One region of the Paramixta manurensis genome, then DNA from elsewhere that is predicted to be linked to it. Evidence: riboswitches for the same ligand, from Rfam matches in the RefSeq annotation. Region 1 holds a riboswitch; the other holds the start of a gene.
The links. Region 1 has a riboswitch for thiamine pyrophosphate ahead of tenA (thiaminase II). Riboswitches for the same ligand answer to the same signal wherever they lie in the genome.
Positions count from the first base shown of each region.

Region 2: another riboswitch for thiamine pyrophosphate. It lies ahead of thiE (thiamine phosphate synthase); the one in region 1 lies ahead of tenA (thiaminase II).

Region 1 covers NZ_CP054212.1:2,909,245-2,914,788, reverse strand. The annotation lists gene PMPD1_RS14155 (response regulator) at 1-264, opposite strand, end outside; gene PMPD1_RS14150 (ABC transporter substrate-binding protein) at 471-1,397, opposite strand; gene PMPD1_RS14145 (ABC transporter permease) at 1,423-2,193, opposite strand; gene PMPD1_RS14140 (ABC transporter ATP-binding protein) at 2,190-2,912, opposite strand; gene tenA (thiaminase II) at 2,942-3,637, opposite strand; TPP riboswitch at 3,700-3,802, opposite strand; gene PMPD1_RS14130 (LLM class flavin-dependent oxidoreductase) at 3,950-4,972, shown strand; gene fhuE (ferric-rhodotorulic acid/ferric-coprogen receptor FhuE) at 5,267-5,544, shown strand, end outside.
Region 2 covers NZ_CP054212.1:4,277,046-4,282,589, forward strand. The annotation lists gene nfi (deoxyribonuclease V) at 1-91, opposite strand, end outside; gene hemE (uroporphyrinogen decarboxylase) at 94-1,161, opposite strand; gene nudC (NAD(+) diphosphatase) at 1,203-1,976, opposite strand; gene rsd (sigma D regulator) at 2,137-2,646, shown strand; TPP riboswitch at 2,748-2,848, shown strand; gene thiE (thiamine phosphate synthase) at 2,941-3,657, shown strand; gene PMPD1_RS20585 (HesA/MoeB/ThiF family protein) at 3,650-4,396, shown strand; gene thiS (sulfur carrier protein ThiS) at 4,393-4,593, shown strand; gene PMPD1_RS20595 (thiazole synthase) at 4,595-5,374, shown strand; gene thiH (2-iminoacetate synthase ThiH) at 5,371-5,544, shown strand, end outside.

The sequences.
Region 1 (5,544 bases):
TTCGTTGCGAGCGGTGAGCATTAAAATCGGTGTGCCTTTGTGTTTACCGCTACGTAATTCCCGGCACAGCGTGAGCCCATCATCACCGGGCATCATGATATCTAATACAATCAAATCAACCGGCGTGGTTTCAAGAAAAGCACGCATTTGCCGGCCATCGGCCGCCTCGGTAGTACGTAAACCGTTTTTCTTTAAATAATCGGCAATTAGCGTACGAATTTCGCGGTCATCATCGACAATTAACACATGGTCGGTGTGTTCCATGGTGGTTTCTCTCTTATTACAGGCCCAGGGGTAAGACCTCCACAGTTTACCCTGAGCGGCGGAGAAAAAATGCGCGCGCTTTGTATCGTACTGTATCCGGTAAACTTGCCAAACCTCCCGCATGCCTTTGGCAGAAAGCCGCGCGCGGCGCGGCTGGCGGGAGGAACACTACATAAAAATACAAACCTGCCGTCTGGCAGCCCGCGTTATTCCACCGCGTAGTTTTCTACCGGCGTCATTTTCTTGATCAGCTTATTGTCGAACAGGAATTGTTCGTAGGCTTGGTAACGCTGCCGATCGAGGTGTGCCGGATCGCGGGTGAATAGCGGTAAGGTTTTCATCCATGCTTGCTTATTCAGTTCGGTATTCAACTCAGGATGGGCGCTGGCGAAAGCCTGCCAGGTTTCCTGCGGGTGTGCGTGCAGATAGTCGCTGCCTTTTTTTAACGCGGCGAGAAACTTTTTAATTTTAGGTTGCTGCGCTTCATTACGGTTCGCCACCAAAATCAGCTCGTCATAGGCCGGTACGCCGTAATCTTCCACGTTGAATACCGTTGGCGTTTTCCCCTGCAACTTCAACTCAAGCGCTTCAATATTGCGATAACCGCCGATCACCGCATCGACCTGGCCCGCCAGTAAGGCACTGGTGAGCTGGAAGTTCACGTTGACCATTTTTACATCATTAATACTCAGATGATCATGAGCCAGCATGGTTGCCAGCGTGGCTTGCTCAATGCCGCTCACGGAGAAGCCAATTTTTTTGCCCTTTAGGCCCGCCGGAGAAGTAATGTTTTTATCCAGCGTCATCACGGTATTCAACGGCGAGTTAATCAAGGTGCCAACGCGCACCAGCGGCAACCCTTGGTCGGCAAAAAAATGAATTTGTGGCTGATAGGTCACCGCCAGATCGGCTTGTCCGGCCGCGACCAGCCGTGGCGGGATCGCCGGATCGGAGGGCGGAACGATCTTCACGTCAAGCCCTTCGGCCTTAAAAGCGCCGATCTGTTCAGCCACCATAATCGGCGCATGGTCGGGATTGATATACCAGTCAAGCACCAGCGTCAGTTTTTCAGCGGCGCTGGCGTGGGCGACAAGCAACGTGCTTATCATTAAAGCGGCGGCTTTTTTAATCATCGGAAATGTCCTTGAAAAGTGATCATTATTCGTCATGCTCCGGCGTCCAGATGATCAGACGCCGCATCAGAGCCTCTACTGCGGCTCGCAGCAAAACGGTCATCAGTACCAAAATAAACAGTGCGGCAAAGCAAATATCGGTCTGCATACGCGCATTCGCATTCAGCATCACGTAGCCGAGCCCCTCCGCCGAGCCAACCCATTCGCCGATAATGGCGCCGATAGGCGCGACGGTGGCGGCCATGCGTAGCCCGGAACCGAAGGCCGGCAGCGCGGCCATTAAGCGGACGTGGCGCAATTGCGCCCACGGAGACGCGCGCAGGGTACGCGCCAGATCGAGGTAATCGGTATTGACGCGTCGCAGCCCGTCGAAGAAGGCCGAGGTGACCGGGAAGAAGATCACCAATACCGCCATAAACACTTTGGCGCTGATGCCAAAACCGAACCACAGCACCAGTAGCGGGGCGAGGGCAAACACCGGAATCGCCTGGCTGGTGAGCACCAGCGGCATTAGCCAGCGCTGGAGGCGCGGTGAAAACATCATACTTAACGCCAGGACGACGCCGAGCAGCACGCCGATCGCCAGCCCGCTGGCAATTTCCAGCGCGGTGACGGCCGTCTGTCCGGCGAGGTAAGCGCGGTTATCCCATAAGGCCTCGGCAACCGCCGTGGGTGAGGGGAGTAAGAAGGCCGGAATCGAACTTTGCGTGACCAGCCACCACAGCAGCAGCAACCCGACAAACACCGTCAACGCGCGGCGCAGGCTGGCGATGCCGCCTTTTGCTAGCCTCTTCATCCGGCTGCCCTCATTAGTTGCTGTAAAAGCTCGCCCTGGCTTTTCAGTAAATGGAGATCGTCCGGCGCGCGTGGCGGTAGCCCGGCCACGATATGGGTATCGTCAATGCGGGCGGGGTGGCCGGAGAGAACCAACAGGCGGTGGCTAAGGCGGCAAGCCTCCAGCGGATCATGCGTTATTAGCAGCACCGTGTGCTGTGCCAGGAGTTCTGCTGCCAGCGTCTGAATAGTGGCGCGGGTAATGGCATCCAACGCTGAAAAAGGCTCATCCATCAGCACGATTGGCTGGCGCTCATACAGGGTGCGAGCGATAGCCGCGCGCTGGCGCATGCCACCGGAAAGCGTCGCGGGGAGCGCCTGCCCATATCCGCTAAGGCCAACGCGTTCAATCAGATGCGTGGCCCACGCACGGTCGGGCTTCTCACCACGCAGGCGTGGGCCGAGCATGACGTTTTCTTCAATGGTCAGCCACGGATATAACAGATCCTTTTGCCCCATCCAGGCAATACGCGAGGCGACCGGTAAGCCGTCACTGGCGGTGACCTGACCGGCGGAGGCGGGCGCTAGTCCGGCAATAATCTTTAACAGACTACTTTTCCCCACGCCGCTGGCGCCTAGCAAAGCAACGATTTGGCCGCCGGGAATGTCGAAGTTGAGCCGCTCGAAAACCACCTTTTGACCAAAGCGCAGGGTTAACTCCCGCACCTGGATAGTCGGCATTATTTGCTGGTGGCCTAACGGGTCAGAATTCACTGCGCACCTGCCGTTACCGCATTTAGCCCCATTTGCCAAAAGGCGCTTTCCAGCCGCGTGGCGGTGGTGAAAATTGTACTTAAACGCGTCAAACGACTTTCCGCCCCGCTTTGTTGTCCAACCGTTTCCAGTAAATTGAGCGCGGCCTGAACGCTGGCTAAATAGTCGCGATCGCCATAATTACGTATCCATGAGGCGTAGGGATTATTCTCCAGTACCGTGGCGGCGTCGTGCAGCAAATGTAGACCGATTTCGGCATACCCGGCGACGCAGGGCATAAGCGCAACCAGCAGTTCGAGGGCATCGCCGGTGTGACCAATATCCAGCACGTAGCGGGTATAGTTCATGGTTTCTGCCGCCTCAGGCTGGTGTGCGATTTCAGACTCGCTTAATCCCCAGCTCGCGCAATAACCCACATGGAGCGGCAGTTCATTGACGATTGCGTTAAGGGCGGCGGTGGCGGTGCGCATTTCCGGTAGCGTCTGTAATTTGCTGACCAGCAGCGCCCAGGCGCGAGCGAAGTGAATTAAAAACAGGTAATCCTGGGTTAGATAGCGATGAAACGCCGGAGCCGGCAGGGTTCCGGCGCCTAACTGGCGGACGAAAGGATGCGCAACGTAGTCTTGCCAGGCGCTGCCCGCCTGTTGGCGTAGCTGCCCATAAAGGCCAGAATCAAAACGTGGGGTAGACATGGGACCTCCTTCAGTTCATGGAGATCCGGGCGTGCTGAGGTATGAACAGGCAATGGCTGAAAGCAAAATTGCCGACCCGTCCCTTCGCTGGCATGACCCAGATCAGGTTCAAAGGGTTCGGCTTACGCCATCTCAGCCCATGACAGGACACCCCTCGGAGGAGCTTGTTATACGATATTTATTTTTTGATTACAATGCCCGCGCCACGGTCTGGCGAGGCGTTTATGTGCGGTCGCAAAAGATTCTGCTGGCCTGAGGCAAGGCTTTTTTGTCACTGTTAGCCTAACTATTTCGAACCGGAGATTGTTTGCGATGAAAAAGATCGGTTTTCTCTCTTTTGGCCACTGGACACCTTCATCACAATCGAATGCCCGTTCCGCCGCGGATGTGTTGCTGCAATCCATCGAGCTGGCGGAAGCGGTGGAGGCGTTGGGAGCGGATGGCGCTTATTTTCGCGTACACCATTTTGCGCGGCAGCTAAGTTCTCCGTTTCCGCTACTGTCTGCCGTTGCCGCACGAACCAAGCGGATCGAGATCGGCACTGGCGTGATTGATATGCGTTATGAGAACCCACTGTATATGGCGGAAGAAGCCGGGGCCGCCGATCTGATTTCCGGCGGGCGACTACAGCTTGGCATTAGCCGGGGATCGCCTGAGCAGGTAATTGAGGGGTGGCGGTATTTTGGCTATACCCCGGCGGAGGGGGAGACGGATACCGAAATGGCACGGCGCCATACTGAGGTTTTCCTTGAGGCGTTACGTGGTGAAGGGTTCGCTGAACCTAACCCACAACCGATGTTTCCTAATCCGCCGGGATTACTGCGTCTGGAGCCTTTTTCCGCTGGCTTGCGTGAGCGGATCTGGTGGGGCGCCAGCACCAATGCCACCGCGATTTGGGCGGCGCAACAAGGGATGCACCTGCAAAGTTCAACGCTGAAAGTGGATGAGACCGGCGAGCCGTTCCACGTTCAGCAGGCCGCACAGATTCGCGCTTACCGAGCCGCGTGGAAAACCGCGGGGCACCGCTTTGAGCCGCGAGTCTCGGTAAGCCGCAGTATTTTCCCGTTAATCGATCGGCGCGACCATATGTGGTTTGGCAATAGCGCGCAGGACAGCGACAGCGTTGGCTATCTTGATGCACAAACCCGGGCGATATTTGGCCGTAGTTATGCCGCCGAGCCGGAGACATTGATCAAACAACTGGCGCAGGATGAGGCCATTGCACAAGCGGATACCTTGCTGTTAACGGTGCCGAACCAACTGGGCGTTGAATATAATGCGCATGTCGTTGAGGCGATTCTGACCCATATCGCCCCCGCCCTCGGATGGCGCTAACAGAAGCCTGACCGTTGCGTGTGTTATGGCGTGGTGTGCCACGCCGTTAAACGCTCTTATTGCTGTATTGCGATTTCACCTTTCGGGTGTTTCTCACGCCTTCTTTCTGTCACTTCTCACCTTACGGCGCCTCTCTCTCACTTAATCCTTGTTACAGTTATTTACACGTAAATGAGAATGAGTATAATCACCATTTTCATTTCTCGTAAATGCATTCCTCCTGAAATCATGCGCAAAAATTTTCTAATTCAATGAGTCAGGAGTGTTTATTTTTTAACACCTCAAGGAATAACTATGTCTCTCGCGACACTATCGCGTGGCGCTGCTCAAAAAACGGCGCCAGTGCCCTCGCTATTGGCTGCTTGCATCGCCTTGGCTTTACTCCCTGTGACGGCTTTTGCCGCCGCGCCTCAACCCAATGAAACCATGGTGGTGGAAGCGGCAGATAACGATGCGCCGCCACCAGGCGCTGACTACAGCGTACCCGCCACGACGGTTGGCACCAAAATGCCGATGATCCAACGCGATATTCCCCAATCAGTGAGTGTGATCGGCAAACAGCGTATGGAGGA
Region 2 (5,544 bases), 1.4 Mb from region 1:
TCAAGCGTGGCGGCATCACCTCAAAGTCATCGTGACGCACCACTTCAGAGGCACGCGCTAGCTGTTCAGCGCGCAATGCCTGCATATCCATAATTACTCCTGGTGATAAGGCCGGGAAAGGGTATGTACCGCCTCCACAAATGCACCGGCATGCTCCGGCGGCACATCCTGATGAATACCGTGACCGAGATTAAACACATGGCCTTCGCCATGACCAAACCCGGCGAGAATAGTCGCCACTTCCTCTTCAATACGCGCTGGCGGCGCATACAGCATGGAAGGGTCCATATTACCTTGCAGCGCCACTTTATCGCCCACACGGCGCCGCGCATCGGCAATATCGGTAGCCCAATCCAGGCCCAGAGCATCGCATCCGGTTTCCGCCATCGCTTCCAGCCACTGCCCCCCGCCTTTGGTAAATAGCGTTACCGGCACCCGCTGACCTTCATGTTCATGCAACAGTCCATCGACGATTTTATGCATGTAATACAGTGAAAATTCACGGTAATCACGCCCGGTCAGTACACCGCCCCAGGTATCAAAAACCATTACCGCCTGCGCGCCAGCACGGATTTGCGCATTAAGATAAAGCGTGACGCTATCGGCCAGTTTGTCCAACATGGCGTGCAGCGTGTGTGGCTCGGCATACATCATCTTTTTAATTTTGGTAAATGCCTTGCTGCTACCGCCTTCAACCATATAGGTCGCCAACGTCCATGGGCTACCGGAGAAACCAATCAGAGGCACTTCGCCCCGCAGGTTTTTACGAATGGTGCGTACCGCCTTCATTACGTAGCCCAGTTCTTGCTCCGGATCGGGTACCGGCAATTTATCCACGTCTGCCCGACAGGTGATTGGCGAGGAAAAACGCGGCCCTTCGCCCGCTTCGAACCACAGCCCTAAGCCCATTGCATCCGGAATGGTCAGAATATCAGAGAACAGGATCGCCGCATCCAGCGGATAACGCCGTAACGGCTGTAGGGTTACCTCACAGGCCAATTCAGCGTTTTTACACAACGACATAAAATCACCCGCCTGCGCGCGCGTGGCTTTATATTCCGGCAAATAGCGCCCGGCTTGTCGCATCATCCACACTGGCGTAACGTCAACCGGCTGGCGTAGCAGGGCACGGAGGTAACGATCGTTCTTCAATTCGTTCATTATAATCAGGCTCTCACAAACACAGGCGGCTAGTGTATCACTCATTCCGTTTCGGCGCGGCATAGCGCGACAGTGTCTTCAATTAACCGCCGCGCGACCGTGCCCGGCGGCGGCAGATGCGGTAATTGGTCATAGCGAAACCAACCGGCGTCGATCAGTTCATGGTTATCAATTTGCAATTCGCCCTCATCGTACTCAGCCATGAACGCCATCATCAACGAATGGGGGAATGGCCAGGGTTGAGAGGTAACGTAACGAACATTTTTAACCGTGACGCTACTCTCCTCCATTACTTCGCGCGCCACCGCTTGTTCAAGGGTTTCTCCCACTTCGACGAACCCGGCTAATACCGTATAAATGCTATTACGGTGACGCGCGTGTTGTGCCAGCAGGATCTGGTCGCCGCGCCGAATGGCGACGATGATACAAGGCGCGATCTGCGGATAGTAACGTTGACGGCAATGCGCGCACAAACAGGCATTTTCGGTTTTGCTCAAGTGCATTTCGTGACCGCAATAGCCGCAAAAACGGTGCGAGCGGATAAACTCCGCCAATTGGACACCGCGCCCCGCCAGTTGGAACAGCCCGGCCTCTTTATCCATGATTTGCCGTACCGAGCCCATATTCTCCGCGCGATCCTCGCGCACCAGCCACACGGTTTCACCCTGCCATTCGCCGATCGGCGACGCTTTCGAACCGGTTAGGTCAAATGTCTCCGCTGTGCCGTACGGTAAATCGCCATTTGGTAACCAAAGTTTCTGCTCATGGCTGACAATCCACCATCCAGCGTCTACGCTTCTAATTTCATGTTCCATAAAAAAGTATCCTGAAGACAAGATATTTGTAGTTTGTAGAGTACCGCTACATATTTAAACATTGCGCTAAAACTATACCCTAAATAATTCAGGTTGCATGAAAGCGGTAACGCACATGCAACCTAAAATATGTCGGGCTATTACTCACATGGAGTCGATCATGCTTAACCATTTAGACGTTCTGACCCAACGCGTAGGTGGCAGTAATGCACTGGTAGATCTTTGGCTAAGTGCCCGTCGGCAACTGCTAGTTGCCTATTATCAGACCGTTGGCATTAAGCCTAACAAGGAATCGCTCACCGCGCTGGATGAAAAGGCATTGGATAATTTTTGCCAAAAACTGGTCGATTATCTCTCTACCGGACATTTCAGTATCTATGAACGCATTATCGAAGAATTGGAAGGCGATAGCCCTCTGACGGCAGCGGCCCAGATTTATCCGGCGCTGGAAGGGAATACCGAGTTGTTGATGAGTTTGTATGATACCCATCTGGAAACGGCCATCGATCATGATAACTATGTCGAGTTTCAGCAGGCATTGTCAGAAGTGGGTGAAACGCTGGAGGCGCGGTTTACGCTGGAAGATAAGCTGATTCAGCTCGCCTGGGAGAACCAGCTTCAGTTACCCGGCGTGGTGGCGAATGAAACTGAACTGGTTAGGCCGGCATAAACATCACGCCATTGCTACCCCCTTGTAGTTTCTACCTCGCCCCTTTATGCTGGAGGGGCTATTTGGGTTGAAGCTGTGACGTAAGTCGCTCTGCATCACCCCACATCTTGTCGGAGTGCCCTACCGGGCTGAGACCGTTAATTCGGGATCCGCGGAACCTGATCAGGTTAGAACCTGCGAAGGGAACAAGAGTAAAGTTGGCTTACGGCGACATTATCCCTTTCTTGACCCGCCGTTTCATTACTCCCTCCGAACTCCAGACAAGCAACTTTCCCTTACTCACAGGAAATGGCTATGTCCGGCAGCGAACCAAAATTTTCCTCTCCACTGGAGAGAGAGACCGCCGCACACGAGAATATTCGCCGCACGGCGGTAAGGTATCAACCTGACTTTCCCACCGTTCCCCTTCGTTTAGGGCTCTATCCGGTGGTAGATAGCGTGGCATGGATTGAACGCCTACTGGAGGCAGGTGTACGTACTCTGCAGTTACGTATCAAAGACCAACACGATCATCACGTGGAAGAGGATGTTCGCGCCGCCATTGCGCTGGGGCAACGTTACCGGGCGCGTCTATTTATTAATGATTATTGGCGGCTGGCGATTAAACATCGGGCATACGGCGTACATCTCGGTCAGGAAGATCTTGCCGAAACCGATCTTAACGCCATACGAGAAGCCGGTTTACGCCTTGGCGTGTCTACTCATGACGATATGGAGATTGACCGCGCGCTGTCCGTGCGCCCTTCCTATATTGCGTTGGGGCACGTGTTTCCTACGCAAACGAAACAGATGCCCTCTGCGCCACAAGGATTAAAGCAATTAGCCGCGCATATGCAGCGCCTGCAAGGCTACCCGACCGTGGCAATTGGCGGCATCAGCATCGCACGGGTACCGGCGGTGCTGGAAACCGGTGTCGGTAGCGTGGCGGTCGTCAGCGCCATTACCCACGCCGCAGACTGGCGCAGCGCCACGCAACAGTTACTGGCGCTTGCGGGAGTCGGGGATGAATGACAGCGATTTTATGCGCTATAGCCGCCAACTCCTGCTGGAGGAGTTCGGTATTGAAGGGCAGGAAAAACTGCAGCGTGGTCGCGTCTTAATCATCGGCTTAGGTGGATTGGGTTCGCCTGCCGCGCTATATCTCGCGGCGGCTGGCGTCGGCAAACTGCTCCTGGCGGATGATGACACTCTGCATATCAGCAACTTACAACGCCAAATTCTGTTCCACCAGCCAGATACCGGCCAGAGTAAAGCGCACCTGGCGCAACGGCGGCTGCGCGCGCTCAATCCACAGGTCGACAGCATCGCGCTGGCGCAACGTGTGGATGAGAAAACCCTGCCATCACTTGTTGATCAGGTCGATCTGGTACTGGATTGCAGTGACAACATGGCTACCCGCCACGCGATCAACCATGCCTGTGTTACCGCCGGAAAACCGCTGATTAGCGGCAGTGCCGTGGGATGGAGCGGCCAGTTAATGGTGATCGCGCCACCCTGGACACAGGGCTGTTACCGCTGCTTGTGGCCTGACGAGAGTGAACCACAGCGCAATTGTCGTACCGCAGGCGTACTTGGGCCCGTGGTGGGCGTTATCGGTACGCTACAGGCGTTAGAAGCACTGAAACTATTGGCAGGCATTCCCTCGCCCTTAAACGGCAAACTACGTCTATTCGATGGCCGACAACAGGTTTGGCGCACGCTGAACCTTGAACGTACGCCACACTGCCCGGTATGCGGAGAAACGCCATGAATATCATCGTTAATGATCGGCAAATGGCCTGTTCCGCGCCATTGACGCTGACCGCCTTACTGAAACAGTTGTCACTGCACCAGCCAAGCACCGCGCTGGCGGTGAATCAAACTATCGTTCCCCATCATCGTTGGGATACCCAACTTCTACAGGAGGGCGATGAGCTGGTGATTTTCCAGGCCATTGCCGGAGGCTGACATGTTACAGATTGCTGATAAAACTTTTTCATCGCGCCTGCTGACCGGTACCGGCAAATTCGCCACGCCGCAATTGATGCTGGCCGCTTTACAAGAATCCGCTTCGCAACTGGTGACCATGGCGATGAAACGCGTTGATTTACGCGGCGGCGATGATGGGATCTTGCTGCCCCTACGACAGCTTGGCGTCCAGTTGCTACCCAACACCTCCGGCGCGAAAACCGCGGAAGAGGCGCTTTTCGCCGCTCGTCTCGCGCGTGAGGCGCTGGGTACACAGTGGCTTAAATTAGAAATTCACCCTGACGTACGCTATTTGCTGCCAGACCCAATAGAAACGCTAAAGGCGGCGGAGCAGTTGGTGAAAGAAGGGTTTGTGGTGCTGCCCTACTGTGGTGCCGATCCGGTGTTATGTAAGCGGCTTGAAGAGGTGGGATGCGCCGCTGTCATGCCGCTTGGCGCGCCAATTGGTAGCAATCAGGGGCTTAAAACACGTGACTTACTGGCGATTATCATCGAGCAGGCCAATGTACCGGTAATCATTGATGCCGGTATTGGCGCGCCAAGTCATGCCAGCGAAGCGCTGGAGATGGGGGCCGATGCGGTGCTGGTTAACACCGCAATTGCCGTCGCGCGCGACCCGGTACAAATGGCCCGTGCCTTTCGTCTGGCGGTCGAAGCCGGTGCGCTGGCGCAGCGCAGCGGATTAGGCACGGTACAACAGCAAGCAGCAGCATCCAGCCCGCTGACTGCCTTCCTCGGACAAGGTGAGGCCTTATCATGAAAGATTTTCTTTCGCGTTGGGAAACATTGAACTGGGATGACATTACACTGCGCATTAACAGTAAAACCTCAGCCGATGTTGAGCGGGCTCTTAATGCCCCACGTGTAGGACGAGAGGAGTTAATGGCATTGCTCTCTCCCGCCGCCAGCGCCTGGCTGGAACCGATGGCA